4 regions of the Streptomyces sp. NBC_00009 genome follow, and region 4 is predicted to be linked to each of the others. Evidence: riboswitches for the same ligand, from Rfam matches in the RefSeq annotation. Region 4 holds a riboswitch; each other region holds the start of a gene.
What was found. A riboswitch is a leader RNA that binds a small molecule or an ion and turns the genes downstream of it on or off. The one in region 4 is predicted to bind cyclic di-AMP.
Positions count from the first base shown of each region.

Region 1 (4,179 bases), 1.3 Mb from region 4:
GGCGGGCGAGCACCTCCTCGGTGAGTCTGCCGCCGCGCTCGTAGACACCGGAGACGATGTCGTCGCGGATCGCCGTGCATACCGAGTGCGCCGGAATGCGCATGAACCGACCTCCGCATTAATCCCCGCGAAACGCGGTAGACAGTCGCTCGTACAGCGCGATTGAAGTCCGTTCAGCGCGCTTGCCCAGCGACTCTATTCCAGCGGGCGCGAATTTCCGACGGCAGGCCGTAATCCATGGATATTTTTTGGACAGCGCCGCCGGGAACGAACGACCGTGTCGGTAACGAGCGCGTCGGTAACGCCGAAAGCCCCGGCTCGGTGAGCCGGGGCTTTCGGTGCGTTGGCGCGAGTACGCGGCGAAGGTCAGACGTTGACGCCGTGCGAGCGCAGGTACGCGACGGGGTCGATGTCCGAGCCGTACTCGGGGCTCGTGCGCGCCTCGAAGTGGAGGTGCGGGCCCGTGACGTTGCCGGTCGCCCCGGAGAGGCCTATCTGCTGGCCCGGGATGACCGCCTGGCCGACGGAGACGCCGATGGACGACAGGTGGCCGTACTGCGTGTACGTACCGTCGTTCATCTTGATGACGATGTTGTTGCCGTAGGCGCCGCTCCAGCCGGCCTCCACGACCGTGCCCGCGCCCACGGCGTGGACCGAGGTGCCGCTGGCGGCGTGGAAGTCGATGCCGGTGTGGCTGCCGGAGGACCACAGGCCGCTGCTGGCCTTGTACGCGGTCGACACGTACGAGCCGGTGACGGGCATGACGAAGGCGTTCAGGCGCTTGCGCTCGGCCGCACGGGCGGCCCGCTCCTTGGCCTCGCGCTCGGCCTTGGCCTTGGCAGCGGCCTTGCGCCGGTCCTCCTCGGCCTTCTTCTTGGCCGCGGCCTCGGCCTTCTCCTTCGCGGCGGCCTCGTCGGCGGCCTGCTGCTGGGCGGCGGCCTGCGCGTCGATCTGCTCCGCGAGGGAGTCACCGATGGAGATGGCCTTGGTCAGGCCGGTCTGCTCAAGAGACGCGTCGTCAGCGGCGAGGGCGGGGGCAGCGAGGCCTCCGATGACACCGGTCGTGGTGAGCGCGGCGACGCCGGCGACCTGCGCGGTGGTACGCGTGACACGGCTCGGGCGACGGTGCTTCCCGGTGGCACGGGTGAACGCCATGGAGTGGCTGATCCTTTCCTTCCTTCTCGCCTACCGGGTTAGCTGACGGGTTCGGAGCAGGAAGGTCTCCTACGGACCCCCTTCAGGGAAGGGTGCCCGATTCACCCCAGGGACGGTGGGTCCCCGGCTCCCCCGGCTCGCGCCTTGGGGGACTCGGCGATGACTGTCCGGTGCCGCGGGCGCGGCGTACATCTGGCGGACAGCCGGACCGACGCTAAGCGGGGCATCTTTCAATCAACAAACGGAACCGGGCTTTTGTAGCGCATGCCACAGGGCAGACAGGCAACCACTGGTTCAATTCGGACATACAAGGGCCCCGGTGGTCATCTCGCCCACCGGGGCCCCTCGTTGCACACCGGTCACGGTCAGCCCGTGACGACGGTCACCTCTCCGATGCCGAGCGCCCTGACGGGCTCCTCGATCTGCGCGGCGTCACCGACGAGCACCGTCACCAGACGGTCCATCGGGAAGGCGCTCACGACGGCCGCGGTGGCCTCCACGGTGCCCGTCGCGGCGAGCCGCCGGTACAACTCCGCCTGGAAGTCGTCCGGCAGGTGCTGCTCGACCTGGTCGGCGAGCGTCCCCGCGACGGCCGCGGCGGTCTCGAACTTGAGCGGGGCGACGCCCACCAAGTTCTGTACGGCCACGTCCCGTTCGGCGTCGGTGAGGCCCTCCGCGGCGAGCGTGCGCAGCACCTTCCAGAGGTCGTCGAGCGCCGGACCCGTGTTCGGCGTGTCCACGGAGCCACTGATGGCGAGCATCGCGACGCCCGTCCCGTCCGGCGCCGAGCGCAGCACCTGGCCGAACGCCCGCACGCCGTAGGTGTATCCCTTCTCCTCGCGCAGGACGCGGTCCAGGCGGGACGTGAGGGTGCCGCCCAGGCAGTACGTGCCGAGCACCTGCGCCGGCCACACCCGGTCGTGCTTGTCGGCGCCGACGCGGCCGATCAGGATCTGCGTCTGCACCGCGCCCGGCCGGTCGACGATGACGACCCGGCCGGTGTCGTCGGCCGTCACGGGCGGTACGGGGCGCGGCTCGGCCGTGTTCCCCGTCCAGGCGCCCAGCGTGTCCGCGAGCAGCGCGTCGAGGTCGATGCCCGCGAGGTCGCCCACGACGACCGCGGTGGCCGTGGCGGGGCGCACGTGCCGGTCGTAGAAGGTGCGTACGGCCGCCGCGTCGATGGCCGCGACGGTCTCTTCGGAGCCCTGGCGCGGGCGGGACATGCGCGCGGTGGCCGGGAAGAGCTGCTTCGAGAGCTCCTTGGCGGCGCGGCGGCCGGGGTTCGCCGTCTCGTGCGGGATCTCGTCGAGTCGGTTGCGCACGAGACGTTCGATCTCGCTGTCCGCGAACGCGGGTGCCCTGAGGGCGTCGGCGAGCAGGCCGAGCGCCTTCGGCAGGCGGGAGACGGGGACCTCCAGGGAGACCCGTACGCCGGGGTGGTCGGCGTGCGCGTCGAGGGTGGCGCCGCAGCGCTCCAGCTCGGCGGCGAACTCCTCGGCGGCGAGCTTGTCGGTGCCTTCGGAGAAGGCCCTCGCCATGATGGTGGCGACGCCGTCGAGCCCGGCGGGCTCGGCCTCCAGGGGCGCTTCGAGGTTGATCTCGATGGCGACGACCTGCTGGCCCGGACGGTGGCAGCGCAGCACTGTGAGGCCGTTGTCGAGGGTGCCGCGCTCGGGCGCGGGGAACGCCCACGGCCGCGCCGTGCCGGCCTGGGGCTGCGGGTGGAAGTCCATGGTCGCGAGCTCGGTCACTTGCCGGCCTCCTCGTCTGCGGTCCCGACTGCGGTCTCGTCCGTGGTCGCTGCGGCGGTCTCGTCCGTCGCCCCGCCGGCGATCTCGTCGGCGGTCTCGTCGGCCTCTTCGGGGGCCGTGGGCTCGTAGACGAGCACCGCGCGGTTGTCGGGGCGCAGATGGGCCTTGGCCACCTCCTGGACCTCCTCGGCGGTGATGTCGAGGACGCGCTGGACGGCGGTCAGGGCGAGCTGCGGGTCGCCGAACAGGACGGCGAACCTGCACAGTTCGTCGGCGCGGCCCGCGACCGTGCCGAGCCGGTCGAGCCACTCGCGCTCCAACTGGGCCTGGGCGCGCTCCATTTCCTCCGGAGTGGGACCGTCGGCGGCGAACCGTGCGAGCTCCTCGTCGACGGCCTCCTCGATCACCGGGACCTCGACGTCGCCGGACGTCTTCACGTCCAGCCACCCCACGGAGGGCGCCCCCGCGAGCCTCAGGAGGCCGAACCCGGCGGCGACGGCGGTCTGGTCGCGGCGGACGAGACGGTTGTAGATCCGGGACGACTCGCCGCCGCCGAGGACCGTCAGGGCCAGGTCGGCCGCGTCGCACGCGCGCGAGCCGTCCTGCGGCAGCCGGTAGGCGGCCATCAGCGCGCGGGCCGGGACCTCCTCCTCGACGACCTCACGCACGCCCTCACCGATCCGGTCGGGCAGGGAGCCGTCGCGCGGGGGCTGCTTGCCCTCGTGGCGCGGGATGGAGCCGAAGTACTTCTCGACCCAGGCCAACGTCTGCTCGGGGTCGATGTCCCCGACGACCGAGAGGACCGCGTTGTTCGGCGCGTAGTACGTACGGAAGAAGTTCCGCGCGTCCTCCAGGGTGGCCGCGTCCAGGTCGGCCATGGAGCCGATGGGCGTGTGGTGGTACGGGTGGCCCTCCGGGTACACGAGGGCGGTCAGCTTCTCGAACGCGGTCCCGTACGGAACGTTGTCGTAGCGCTGGCGGCGCTCGTTCTTGACGACGTCGCGCTGGTTCTCCATCGACTCCTCGTCGAGCGCGGCGAGGAGGGAGCCCATCCGGTCGGCCTCCAGCCAGAGCGCGAGCTCCAGCTGGTGGGTCGGCATGGTCTCGAAGTAGTTGGTGCGCTCGAAACTCGTCGTCCCGTTCAGCGAGCCGCCGGCGCCCTGCACCAGCTCGAAGTGCCCGTTCCCGTGGACCTGCTTCGAGCCCTGGAACATCAGGTGCTCGAAGAGGTGAGCCAGGCCCGTGCGGCCCTTGACCTCGTGGCGCGAGCCGA
Region 1 covers NZ_CP108312.1:1,835,472-1,839,650, forward strand. The annotation lists gene OHA58_RS08190 (GntR family transcriptional regulator) at 1-103, opposite strand, end outside; gene OHA58_RS08195 (M23 family metallopeptidase) at 367-1,155, opposite strand; cyclic di-AMP (ydaO/yuaA leader) riboswitch at 1,168-1,324, opposite strand; gene OHA58_RS08200 (M16 family metallopeptidase) at 1,521-2,906, opposite strand; gene OHA58_RS08205 (M16 family metallopeptidase) at 2,903-4,179, opposite strand, start outside.
Region 1: it holds a riboswitch for cyclic di-AMP, as region 4 does, so the genes downstream of both, OHA58_RS08195 (M23 family metallopeptidase) here and OHA58_RS13720 (NlpC/P60 family protein) in region 4, are expected to answer to the same signal.

Region 2 (4,179 bases), 1.0 Mb from region 4:
GCGCGAGACGAGGTTGTAGTGCGGCTGGAGCGCCGCGTAGCGGGCGAGGCCCTCGCGGTCGGAGAAGTCCAGGGACTCCTGGAGGCGCTCCGGGGTCAGGTTCGACGCGGCGATGGCGCGCACCTTGCCGGCCGTCACCAGCTCGTCGAGGGCGGTGATGATCTCCTCGACCGGCACGGACGGGTCGTCGAAGTGCGTGTAGTAGAGGTCGATGTAGTCGGTGCCGAGGCGGCGCAGGGACTCCTCGGCGGCGGACTTGATGGTGTTCGGGGACAGGCCCTTGAAGTCGGGGTGGGCGCCGACCTTGGTGGCGATGACGACATCGGAGCGGTTGCCGCGTGCGGCCAGCCACTTGCCGATGACGGTCTCGGACTCGCCGCCCTTGTTGCCCGGGACCCACGCCGAGTACGCGTCGGCCGTGTCGACGAAGTTGCCGCCCGCGGCGACGTACGCGTCGAGCACGGCGAAGGACTGCGCCTCGTCGGCGGTCCAGCCGAACACATTGCCGCCGAGGGAGAGCGGGAACACCTCGAGGTCTGACGAGCCAAGCTTGCGAAGAGAAGTCATGTCCTGCCAGAACACCGATATGGATCAAGATATTCCGGGCACGGCGAACCGGCAGCCCTGACGTCGGGGGGTTGCCGTCAGGACCGCCGGGGTTCGGAGGGTTACGAGTCTCAGATCGTCAGGCCGTTGGAACGCAGCCACGGCGCGGGGTCGACCCCGGTCGCCTGGCCGCCGGGGTGGACCTCCAGGTGGAGGTGCGGCCCGGTCACGTTGCCGGTGGCGCCGACACGGCCGATGACGTCGCCGCTGGTCACCTTCTGGCCCGCGCTGACGTTGAGGGACGACTGGTGGCAGTACCAGAGCTCGGTGCCGTCCGGCAGCTCCAGGACGGTGCGGTAGCCGTACGCGCCCGCCCAGCCGGCCTCCTTGACGGTGCCGGAGTGGATCGCCTTCAGCGGCGTACCCGTCGGAGCGGCGAAGTCGAGACCCGTGTGGTAGCCGGAGGACCACATCGAGCCGGGCTGACCGAAGGTGCCGGTGATCGTGTAGGAGGCGACCGGCAGCGTGAAGCTCTTGGCGAGCTCGGCGAGGCGCTCGGCCTCGGCCTTCTTCTTCGCGGCCTCCTCCGCCGCCTTCTTGTCGGCGGCGGCCTTGGCGGTGGCGGCGTCCCGCTCCTTGGCGGCGTCGTCGGCGGCCTTCTTCGCGGCGGCCTGCTCGGCGGCTGCGGCCTCGGCCTCGGCGGCCTGGTCCTGCTGCTGCTCGGCCTGCTGCATGATGCGGGCGCGCAGGGCCTCACCGGCGGTCGTGCCCTGCTGGGCGTCCGCGGTGCTGACACCGGCTTCGGTCAGCGGGCTCGCGGAGGGGCCGGACGAGTCATCGGAGCCGTCGGATATCAGCGCGCCCACGCCGGGCAGCGACTTGGCGTCCGGCAGCGAGTCCTTGACGGCCGAGAGGTCGGGCATCGAGATGTGTACGGGAGGCTTGCCGCCCTGCGCGGTGGCGATGCCGCCCGCGCCGACGGCCGCGATCACGCCGACACCGAGAACAGTGGAGCTGCGCGCGAGACCGCCGCGCTGCTTGGCTACGCGGTGCCTGCCGCGTACGGGGCGGACGGACTCCTCGGTGGGGTTCCACTCCTCCCAGGTCCGCTCGTCCGTTTCGCCGAACTCTTCGTCGATCGGCGCATAGGAGAACTCTGGGGCAGGCCGGTTGGACGCCACTGGGGCGCGCTCCTTTCCTTCCTTCTCGCCTACCGGGTTAGCTGACGGGTTCGGAGCAGGAAGGTCTCCTACCGACGCCTTCCGCAAGGAAAGACGTCCGATTCACCCCAAGTTGGTGGTTCCCCGGCTCCCTTGCGGGATTAGGCGCGTGCGCACGGAGCCATCTCTTGTGACGGCTGGGACGACCGCGCTGCGTTATCGAACGTTAATAGACACCGGTGCCCGATTCCAAGCCGTTCCGACTGATCGTTAACGCCTTTGGCCTGGACTTAACGGGGCACGAGCGGGCGGAACCGGGCGAGTTGACCTGCCGTCGGAACGGGCCGTTCATCTGACGGTTTGTCAAATGTTATGCGCAGCGACGCCGTTCGACTACATAAGGTGATGACGGCACTCACCGCTGCTTCACGGCTGCTTCACGGCCGCCTCACCGCGAGCAGTGCCATGTCGTCCGTCGTGCCGCCGCCGGTGTGCCGGCGGACCTCGGCGGTGAGCGCGGCCAGCAGCGGATCGGGCCCCGAGAACATCCGCCCCGCGAGCCGGGCCGCCGGGTCGTAGAAGGTGCCCTGCGCGTCGCGCGCCTCCGAGAGACCGTCGGTGTGGAGCAGCAGCGTCGCCCCGCTCGGGAACTCCGTCTCGGACGCACGGTCGGGCCAGGTGCCGAGGTCTCCCATCCCGAGCGGCAGCGCGGGCTCCGGCGCCGACAGGACCTTGAGCGCCCCGTCGCCGCCCAGGAGCAGGGGTTCCGGGTGGCCGCGGTTGATGACGCGTACGAGGCCGTTGCCGTGCGGGATCTCGGCGAGCACAGCCGTGGTGAAGCCCTCGAACTCGTCGAGGCCCTTGCGCCGCAGCCCCTCCCGCGCGAGCGCCCGCTCCAGGCGCTGCGCGACCGCCTCCAGGGTCGCCTCCTGCTCGGCCGCCTCCCGGAAGGCGCCGATGACGACGGCCACGGCGGACACCGCGCCCATGCCCTTTCCGCGCACGTCGCCCACGACGAGCCGCACGCCGTGCGGGGTGTCCTGCACCGCGTACAGGTCGCCCCCGATGAAGGCCCCCGCCTGGGCGGCCTCGTAGCGGGCCGCGATCTCCAGGCCGCCGATGCGCTCGGCGGGCTCGGGCAGGACGGCGCGCTGGGCCGCCTCGGCGATCTGGCGCACGGAAGTGAGCTGCTCACTGCCGCGCCGCACGACGCGGTTCATGACACAGGCGAGTACGGCGACGGTGGCGACCGTGACGAGTTCGGTGATGGCGTCGGTGTCATAACTGCGGGTGTATCTGAGATGCACCCCGAGTACGACGGCGACGGTCGCGAGGCCGGTCAGGAAGGTGCCGCGGGGCGAGAAGAACGGGGCCGCGACGAGCGGGGCGGCGGTGAACAGGGGCACGCCGGTGAACGTCGACGGCGTGACGTAGTCGTAGATCGCCCCGGCAATGATGAGCAGCACGGGCAGCAGACGTACGAAGAACCGGGCCCGGGACAGGCCCTGCTCCGCCTCTCGCCCGTGTCCACCTCGCTGCCCCACCGCTCGTCTCCCGCCACCGTCCGCGTCGGTCCCGCGTCTGCGCACGTCATCGGGCACCCACCCCAGGGTTCACCCCGGACAGGCGGCGGGCGACCTGGCGGGACCGACCGGGTGAAAGGGGTCCCGGGCGGCGGATCACGGAACCCTGGGCAACCGATTCGCATTCTGTCGCCGCAATGGCGTAGAGTCGTGTTTACCGACGCGGGGTGGAGCAGCTCGGTAGCTCGCTGGGCTCATAACCCAGAGGTCGCAGGTTCAAATCCTGTCCCCGCTACTGAAGGCCGAAGGCCCGGAACCATTGGTTCCGGGCCTTCGGTGTATCCCTCTACAGGTCGAACTCGTGCGGCGGCAGGTCGAGCATCAGGCAGGCCTCGCGGACGACGGCCTGCTCGGTCTTGTCGAAGTCGCCGTCGGCGCCGCCGATGACGATGCCGATCTGGATGACCGCGCGCGCCTCGGCGGGCTTCTTCTTCGCCTTGGCGATCTCCTGGAGGACGCTGACCTTGCCGAAGTCGAAGTCGGCGGTCAGCTTGTTCAGGTTCGCGTCGAAGCGGCTCTGGAGCTGGTCCGCCGGGAAGTTCTGCAGCACCTCGTTCGTGGAGATGAGCTGGGCCACGCGGCTGCGCTCGGCCGGGTCGACGTTCCTGTCGGCCGCGGCGACCAGCGCGCACATCGCCATGCTCGCGTCACGGAAGGCGCCGCTCTTCAGGTCGTTCTTCTTCGCCATGAGCTGCGTCTGCATCGTCGACGCGGACTCCTTGAAGCGATCCCACAGGGCCATGTCTCTCCTCGATCGGCACGTACTGATCTTCTACAGCGCTGTAGAAACTAGCGGGGAGCGGCAAAAGTTCCGCCCCTAAACTGAAGGCCTGAACTCTTTGCTGGGGAGCCTTTCGTGGTCCGATGAACGGGAGAAGACGACGGTGCCG
Region 2 covers NZ_CP108312.1:4,137,145-4,141,323, reverse strand. The annotation lists gene OHA58_RS18745 (aldo/keto reductase) at 1-567, opposite strand, end outside; gene OHA58_RS18740 (M23 family metallopeptidase) at 678-1,727, opposite strand; cyclic di-AMP (ydaO/yuaA leader) riboswitch at 1,739-1,884, opposite strand; gene OHA58_RS18735 (PP2C family protein-serine/threonine phosphatase) at 2,144-3,250, opposite strand; tRNA gene OHA58_RS18730 (tRNA-Met) at 3,451-3,524, shown strand; gene OHA58_RS18725 (tellurite resistance TerB family protein) at 3,576-4,031, opposite strand.
Region 2: it holds a riboswitch for cyclic di-AMP, as region 4 does, so the genes downstream of both, OHA58_RS18740 (M23 family metallopeptidase) here and OHA58_RS13720 (NlpC/P60 family protein) in region 4, are expected to answer to the same signal.

Region 3 (4,179 bases), 3.9 Mb from region 4:
GGGCCGTCTCGCCACTGGTGAGCCCCGCGCGGGCACGCAGCGCGCGCAGCTCCGCGCCGAGCCTGTGGCGGCGCACCGCCGGACCGTGTTTCATCCTGTCTCCTCGGACCTGCGGCCCGGCTCCTTCCGGCCCGGCGGATCGGTGTTCTGAGCCGACGGTAGAGGAAGCCGGCGGCGTACGCCCAAATGCGGTCCACCGACGCAGAGTTCACCGCTTCGAGCGACAGATATATGCATATCTCGGGGGATCGGCTCCACTGGCCGGGCGGGAGTGGCACTCTGGCGCGAAGCACCAGTCCGGGGGTCGCCTCGAGTCATCCGCCATGTGTCGGATTCAGGCCCCGGCGAAAAGAGGGACGACGTCGCCATGGCAGATCACCAGGAAGCATCCGTCACTCTGCCGAGCGATCCCGCCTCGGTCTCCTCGGCCCGCACATATGTCAGCGACGTACTCGCCGAATGGGGCATGCCGCGCGACGCGGAAACCGCCGACACGGTCCGGCTCATCGTCTCCGAACTCGCCACGAACGCCGTGATGCACACCCGCGGACAGTCGCCCGTCTTCAAGGTCGACGTGCAGCTGGAGCGCGACGAACACCTGCGCATCGGCGTCACGGACAGCCACCCGCGTTACCCGAAGCGGCTCCCGGCCGCCGTCCAGCAGGACAACGGGCGCGGCATGGTGATCATCCGCTGGCTGACCGCCGAGTGCGGCGGAAGCCTGTCGGTCAGGCCCACCCCCGAAGGTGGCAAGACCGTATGGATCGCCCTGCCGTGGACGGTCCCTGTCCAGTCGGTGTGAAGGCCGGCGGTGGTGGCGCGGCTACGGGGACGGGGTGTCCGTCCCCTCCTGCGCCCGCGTGAGCGAGCGCCGCACCAGTCGCGGCAGCACGCCCCACAGGCCCGCACAGACCGCGAACGTGCCCGCCCCGGCCGCGATGCCCGCCGCCCGCCCCGCGGTGACGTCCACGACGAGCAGCACGGACCCGGCCAGGGCGAGCATCAGAACGCCCAGGCCGGCCGCGGCGAGCCGCGAGGACATCTGCACGATCTGCGGCTTGGCACCTCGCCCGAACAGCGCGCGGTGCAGCGCCGCGGGCGCCGTGAACAGCGCGGCGGCGAGTACCGCGAGCAGCAGCGTCGCGATGTACGTCGCGCGCTGCACGCCGTCCAGCGCCGGGAACCTTGGAGTGAACGCCAGCGTCAGCAGGAAAGCGAAGAGGATCTGCACGCCCGTCTGGGTGACTCTCAGCTCCTGGAGCAGCTCGCCGAAGTTCCGGTCCGCGCGCTCCAGCGGCGTCTCGTGCCGGCCCTGCCCCACGCTCCTTGGACCTGAGTTGCGTGGGGCGTCCTCGTCGCCGGCCGGTCGGTCCTCGTCCATACGACCACGAGTACCCCATCGCGCGGTTCCGAGACGGCCGGGGCGGGCGCGTGCACCCGGTGACGCCTGACGGGCCCCCAGGGCCCCCGGGGACCCGTCAGGTGGCGCTACCGCACGCGCCCGTACCAGACGCTCTTCGTCCAGATCCGCTGGAGCCGCACCACGTCACCGGTCTTCGGCGAGTGCCAGATCCTTCCCTTCCCGGCGTAGATGCCGACGTGGTAGACGCCGCGGCCCGAATGGAAGAAGACCAGGTCACCGCGTTTGCGATGGGACGCGGAGACATGGCGGGTCTTGTTGTACTGCTGGGCGGCGGTACGGGGCAGCTTCTTGCCTACACGCTTGAACGAGTAGACCGTCAGGCCCGAGCAGTCGAACGTGTGCGGCCCTGAGGCGCCCCACCGGTAGGGGCTTCCCTTCTTGGAGGCCGCGATCTGGAGTGCTTTCGTCGCCGGTGGCGCGGCTTCCGCTTCGGGCGCGGCGCCGGGGACCAGCAGGCTGCCACCCGCTACGGCGAGCGTGAGGGCCGAGGCGGTTCCGGCCCGGGCGAGCAGCGACGGGACACGATTGAGCGCAGTCATGCGCAACCCTTCGTCAGCCGCCTGTGAAGGATGACCTGTCGGATTCGGGCTGGCGAAGTTGCCCGGCCGCGATGTGCGGCTTCACCCCAAGGGCCGGCCCGGAAAACAGCTCCGGCGGCCCGTCGTGCTCGGGTCCTCCACTCCTGCCGATCCACTTCTGTCGACCTGGCATCCGTACGGCGGCAGGACTCGGCGTCCGCACGGACCGCCCCGCCGCGGCGGCGGGGGCTTGTCGTCGGAAGGGATCTTCACGCATGAACGGCGCGAACGCAGAGCCGAATCGGCGTTGTGTGAGTGTCCTCACGAGTGATCCATTCGGGTGGACAGCACACTTTTCCACCCCGGCGCGGGGGTCCCAACGAGCCCCGCACCAGCAGCGGAAGGCGGAATTCCCGACTCTGGGTAGGCGTTCCGCGCAACTTTTCCGGTTCGCATGTGCGAGTACCGGCTACGCCGTAAGTGGGTACCTCGTCTGGTCCGTTTCGACCCCGGCCCGGACGGTTCGGATCGATCGCTTCGGTCTTGAACGGTCCGTCAATTGACCGACTCCGGCGGCACTGTGACCCGTTGTGTCCTCCTTTCTCCGTCCAGGACCCGCAGAGCCTGAGCCAACGTCGTCGCGTGGACCTCGCTCTCGCCCCGCTGATGCATGAGCGTCAGAGCGTCCCTGAGAGCCGTCGCCCGGCCGACGAGCGCTTGCGCGGCGCGCAGTCCGCCGTACGTGTGGTCGCTCCTCGCCGGGTTGATCCTGCCGAGCAGGTCGACCACCTCCAGATAACGGTCGAGGAGTTCGCACTCGGCGCGCGTCAGTGCGGGCAGCGGGGGCAGTTCGGGCGGCAGCATCGTCGGCTCACCTGGCGCCGGGGGCCGAACCGGACGTCTTGCGGTTGTCGATGACCCGGTCCACGAGCCCGTACTCGACGGCGTCCTGGGCCCGGAGGATCGTGTCCCGCTCGATGTCGGCGCCGATGCGCTCGCGGCTCTGCCCGGTGTGCCGCGCGAGCAGTTCCTCCAGCTGGGCGCGCATACGCACCAGTTCACGGGCCTGGATCTCCAGGTCGGTCGGCTGGCCCTGTACGGGCTCGGGCAGCCCCGGCTGATGGATCACCACGCGCGCGCCGGGCAGCATGGCCCGCTTCCCCGGCGTCCCGGCGGCCAGGAGCACGGCGGCGGCGGAGGCGGCCTGCCCGAGGCACACGGTCTCGACCTCGCAGCTGACGAACCGGATCGTGTCGTAGATCGCCGTCATCGCGCTGAACGAGCCGCCGGGGGAGTTGATGTACAGCGAGATGTCCCGGTCCGGCGCGGCGTACTCGAGGTGCATGAACTGCGCCATCACGTCGTTCGCGGAGATGTCGTCGATCGGCGTCCCCAGAAAGACGATCCGCTCCTCCAGGAGCTTGGAGTACGGATCGAGGGTGCGGTGCCCGGCCGAGGTGCGCTCGGTGAACTCGGGCAGGACGTAGCGGGCGGAAGGTCGGTTCATGGCACATGCCTCCGTGAGCGCGGAACTCTGTCGCTGCTTCTGTAAAAAATGTACAGGACGTACGGATGGCCGGGTAGGGCTCAGGCTGCGAGAAACGTGAATGGGGAGGGCGCAGGCTGCGACAGACGCGAAAAGGGGCCGGCCCGCGCCCGAGGCGCAGGCCGACCCCTTGCTCCGTTCTCCTGTGTCGTGGCTACCGGTCGCCGTCGTCAGACCTGGACAGGCGCAGCGCGAGGTGTTGCAGGAGGTCGGCGGTCTTGATGTCGGTCCGGCCCGCGTCATGCACCTCGGCGAGCTCGGAGAAGAGGAACGCGAACGCGCCCACCAGGGAGATCGTCACCGGCATCAGTGCCGCGACGGTGGCCTGCGCCGCCTCCTCCACGCTCGATTCCGCCGGGATCTCGATGGAGGGGAACACCTCTGTCACCAGGCGCCCGAGCTGGGCGTCCTCGGCCTCGATGTCGGGCTCGGCATCCTTGCTGAGCCTGCGCACCATTTCCTGGGTCTCGGTCAGGACGCCGATTGCGCGCAAGATGATCTCGCTCTGTTCCATGCGCGGAGCCTAGGCGCGCGAGGCCCCGCCGCGGGCGCTGTTCCGGGCGGGGCTCCGTCGGATCCGCGCAAGCAGCCATGCAGCACGAACAGTTGACACGTCGACGCTACGCGCAGCCACTGACATCGGCGGCGCCCCGAACCGTCCCGCCCGGGCCGCCGTCCCACCTGTGGGTCGC
Region 3 covers NZ_CP108312.1:7,023,078-7,027,256, forward strand. The annotation lists gene OHA58_RS31810 (helix-turn-helix domain-containing protein) at 1-94, opposite strand, end outside; gene OHA58_RS31815 (ATP-binding protein) at 368-802, shown strand; gene OHA58_RS31820 (DUF6328 family protein) at 824-1,381, opposite strand; gene OHA58_RS31825 (C40 family peptidase) at 1,489-1,962, opposite strand; cyclic di-AMP (ydaO/yuaA leader) riboswitch at 1,966-2,167, opposite strand; gene OHA58_RS31830 (hypothetical protein) at 2,497-2,805, opposite strand; gene OHA58_RS31835 (ATP-dependent Clp protease proteolytic subunit) at 2,813-3,448, opposite strand; gene OHA58_RS31840 (hypothetical protein) at 3,642-4,001, opposite strand.
Region 3: it holds a riboswitch for cyclic di-AMP, as region 4 does, so the genes downstream of both, OHA58_RS31825 (C40 family peptidase) here and OHA58_RS13720 (NlpC/P60 family protein) in region 4, are expected to answer to the same signal.

Region 4 (4,179 bases):
CACGCGGCCACCGCGATCCACACCAGCACCTGCCCCGGCCCTCTGAGCCAGGGCACATCGGCGGCGGCGCCCACGGACAGTGCCGCCGCCGCTGCCATTCCCAGAGGGAAGACCGTCGACCAGCGCCGCACGTCGTAGCGCGGCCGGGGCCACCGCACCTCCGCCAGCGCCAGCACCACGTACCAGGCCATATCGAGCGCGAGCAGCAGAAAGCTCATGGTGCGCAGGGCGCCCGTGTCGTCCTCGTTCCACAGACCCGTAGCGACGAGCTTCGACGCGGCGAGGGCGGAGATGGCGAGCGCGCCGCCCGCGACCCACTGGTCCCCGGCGCCGGAGGCCACCTCGCGCAGGTCGAAGTGGAGCAGTGCGAAGCAGTACAGGACGACCCCGCCCCAGAAGAGCACCATCCCGGTGTACGCGAGCCAGTGCGCGCCGACCGCGGGCGCGAGCGTCGCCGCCAGGACGACGAGGCCCTGCGTCGCGACACAGCCGAGGAACACGCCCCCCGGCATCCGCGGCTCCCAGCGCCGTACGACGTTGATCAGGAGCGCCGGCCAGACGAGCGCGGCCAGGGCGAGGAGCGCCTCGGCCAGGGTCTGCCAGCCGAACATGGAGATCCGGGTGCCGAGGACGGTCGTCGCCGCGACCGCGGTGAGCGCGGGCGGGGTGCCGGCCTCGGACTGCCAGCGGTCGCGCTCCCGCACCAGCCGGTTCGCGAAGTCCGCCGCGAGGGCGAGCCAGAGGGCCGCGGCGAGCACCAGCATGATGCCCGACAGCACCGAGTGACCGGTCAGGTTCAGGCCGACCGAGATGATGCCGGTGGCCATGACGGCGGCGCCGGCGGCCGGCGGGAGCTGGGACCACGTGGGTCCGGGACGTGAGGTTGCGTTCGGGCCGCGCACCGCCCGAACGTAACCCCACGAAGCCGGTCAGGCCGGGCGCACCACGCTGTGGATCGGCATGTAGTAGATCGACTCGACGCGGACGTTCGCGCCCGGCTTGGGGGCGTGGATCATCTTGCCGTCGCCGATGTAGATGCCGACGTGGCTGATGTCGTCGTAGAAGAAGACCAGGTCACCGGGCTGGGCGTTGGCCGTGGTGACGGTCGTGCCGACCTTGACCTGGTCCCAGGTCGTGCGCGGCAGCGATATGCCGGCCGCCTTCCACGCGGCCTGCGTGAGGCCCGAGCAGTCGTACGAGTCCGGGCCGGTGGCGCCCCACACGTACGGCTTGCCCATCTGTGACTCGGCGAAGTCGATGACCTTCGCGGCCTTGGCGGCGTAGCCGGTGCCGGTGCTTCCGGAGCCCGTACCCGTACCCGAACCGCTGCCGGTACCCGGGTCCTCCTTCTGGCGTGCCTCCTCGGCCGCCTTGCGCTTGGCCTCCGCCTCGGCCTGCTGACGCGCCAGCTCCTCCGCCTTCTTCCTGGCGGCCTCCTGCTTCTTCTTCTCGATCGCCGCGAGCCGCGCCTTCTCCTCTGCGGTCAGCTTCGACAGGAGTTGCCGGGCATCGCCGAGCTTCTGCTGGACGTCCCTCTTCGTGCTCCTGAGCGTGGCCTGCGAAGTGGTCAGCGTCTCCAGGCTCTTGGCCGCCTCGGTGCGCTTCTTCGTGGTGGCGGCCTGCTCGGTCTGGTAGTCGTCGACGGCCTTCTTCTGGCGGCTCGTGAGCCGGCTCATCAGCTGGTCCTGGTCGAAGTAGTCCTGCGCGTCGTCGGCGAGGAGCAGCGTCGCGGTGTCGGAGACGGCGCCCGTGCGGTACTGGGCGGCGGCGAAGGTGCCGAGCTCCTGGCGGGCCTTGTTGAGCTTCTCGGTGCGCTGCGCGACGTCGTCGAGCAGGTCGCCGACGCGCTTCTGCTGCTTGGTGGTGCGCTCCTTGGCCGCGTTGTACTTCTCCGTGGCGACGCCCGCCTGGTGGTAGAGGGTGTCGACCTTCTTCTGGACCTCTTCCAGGCTCGGCTTCGGCGGCGCGGAGGGGGCAGCGGTCGCGCTCTGCGAGAGCAGGGCGATGGACGTGAGGGCCGCCGTGGTGATTCCGACGACAGGGGCCGTGCGGGGACCGGCTGTCCTGCTGCGCGGCTTGCGGTGCGACGCCAAGGGGCGCGTCTCCTTCCCATGACCGCCTACCGGGTTAGCTGTCGGGTTCGGGCGGAGATTCGGAAGGCTGCCCTACGGCCGCGCCCTGACGGGTCGTCGGCCGATTCACCCCAAAGGTCGTGGGTCCCCGGTTCCATGCCTCTCGGCGTACTGAACTCAGCGGGGGCGACCCGTTCGCGGCGCGGTTGCCGGCGGGGGGACGGGCGGCCCGCGGAGCACGCTAGCCAACTCGTGTGGCTGCTGTGAAGGTTGATGTTCGATATGCCCGATACATTTTCGTGACCTTCGGCAATCTTGTTCGTGACCTCCGGTAACTCTCACGGAGGGTGATTCCCGCACTACGAGAGGTGGCCGGGCCCGCGAAGTCGGGGGGAAGTTTCCGGGGCGGCCGTGGGTGTCAGTGGGGCGGCCTAGACTCGTAGAGCGATGAGCAGCCTCTTTGACGACAGCTTCCTGGCGGACCTCACGGCTTCGAAGGCCAGTGAGGAGCATGCCCCGCCGCCGCCCGAGGACGACACGGCTCCGGAGCACGTTCCGGACGACCTGTTCGGCGGGAAATTCGACGTGCCTCCGGCCAGAGACGCGTACTACCGCGGCGGCGCCCCCCGCCCGGCGCTCGACCCGGCGGCGCTCCTCGACGGGCTGAACGAGAACCAGAAGGCCGCCGTCGTCCACGGCGGCTCCCCGCTGCTCATCGTGGCGGGCGCGGGTTCCGGCAAGACCCGCGTGCTCACGCACCGCATCGCGTATCTCCTCGCCGAGCGCGGTGTGCACCCCGGCCAGATCCTCGCGATCACGTTCACGAACAAGGCCGCGGGCGAGATGAAGGAGCGCGTCGAGTCCCTCGTCGGCCCGCGGGCGAACGCGATGTGGGTGTCGACGTTCCACAGCGCCTGCGTCCGTATCCTGCGCCGCGAGTCGAAGAAGCTCGGCTTCACATCGTCGTTCTCGATCTACGACGCCGCCGACTCCAAGCGCCTCATGGCCCTGGTCTGCCGCGACCTCGACCTGGACCCGAAGAAGTTCCCGCCGAAGTCCTTCAGCGCCAAGATCTCGAACCTGAAGAACGAGCTCATCGACGAGGAGGACTTCGCAGCTCAGGCCGCCGACGGCTTCGAGAAGACCCTCGCCCAGGCCTACGCGATGTACCAGTCCCGCCTCCGCGAGGCGAACGCGCTGGACTTCGACGACCTGATCATGACGACGGTAAACCTCCTGCGCGCCTTCCCGGACGTCGCCGAGCACTACCACCGGCGCTTCCGCCACGTCCTGGTCGACGAGTACCAGGACACGAACCATGCGCAGTACGCGCTGGTCAGGGAGCTGGTGGGGTCGGCCGGCAGCGTCCGCGCGGAGGACGAGCCGCCCCGCACGGACGACCTCCCGCCGGCCGAGCTGTGCGTCGTGGGTGACGCCGACCAGTCGATCTACGCGTTCCGCGGAGCCACCATCCGCAACATCCTCCAGTTCGAGGAGGACTACACCGACGCGACGACGATCCTGCTCGAGCAGAACTACCGCTCGACGCAGACCATCCTCTCCGCGGCCAACGCGGTCATCGAGCGCAACGAATCCCGCCGCCCCAAGAACCTGTGGACGAACGCGGGCGCGGGCGCGCAGATCACCGGCTACGTCGCGGACACCGAGCACGACGAGGCGCAGTTCGTCGCCGACGAGATCGACCGGCTCACGGACGCGCGCGACGCGAAGGCCGGCGACGTCGCCGTCTTCTACCGGACGAACGCGCAGTCCCGTGTCTTCGAAGAGATCTTCATCCGCGTCGGCCTGCCCTACAAGGTCGTCGGCGGAGTCCGCTTCTACGAGCGCAAGGAGGTCAGGGACGTCCTGGCCTATCTGCGGGTGCTCGCCAACCCCGAGGACTCCGTCCCCCTGCGCCGCATTCTCAATGTGCCGAAGCGCGGCATCGGCGACCGCGCCGAGGCGATGATCGATGCGCTCTCCCAGCGCGAGAAGATCTCCTTCCCGCAGGCGCTGCGCCGCGTCGACGAGGCATACGGCATGGCGGCCCGCTCGACGAACGCGGTGAAGCGGTTCAACACGCTGATGGAGGACCTCCGCACGATCG
Region 4 covers NZ_CP108312.1:3,098,235-3,102,413, reverse strand. The annotation lists gene OHA58_RS13725 (tellurite resistance/C4-dicarboxylate transporter family protein) at 1-902, opposite strand, end outside; gene OHA58_RS13720 (NlpC/P60 family protein) at 930-2,093, opposite strand; cyclic di-AMP (ydaO/yuaA leader) riboswitch at 2,102-2,265, opposite strand; gene pcrA (DNA helicase PcrA) at 2,520-4,179, shown strand, end outside.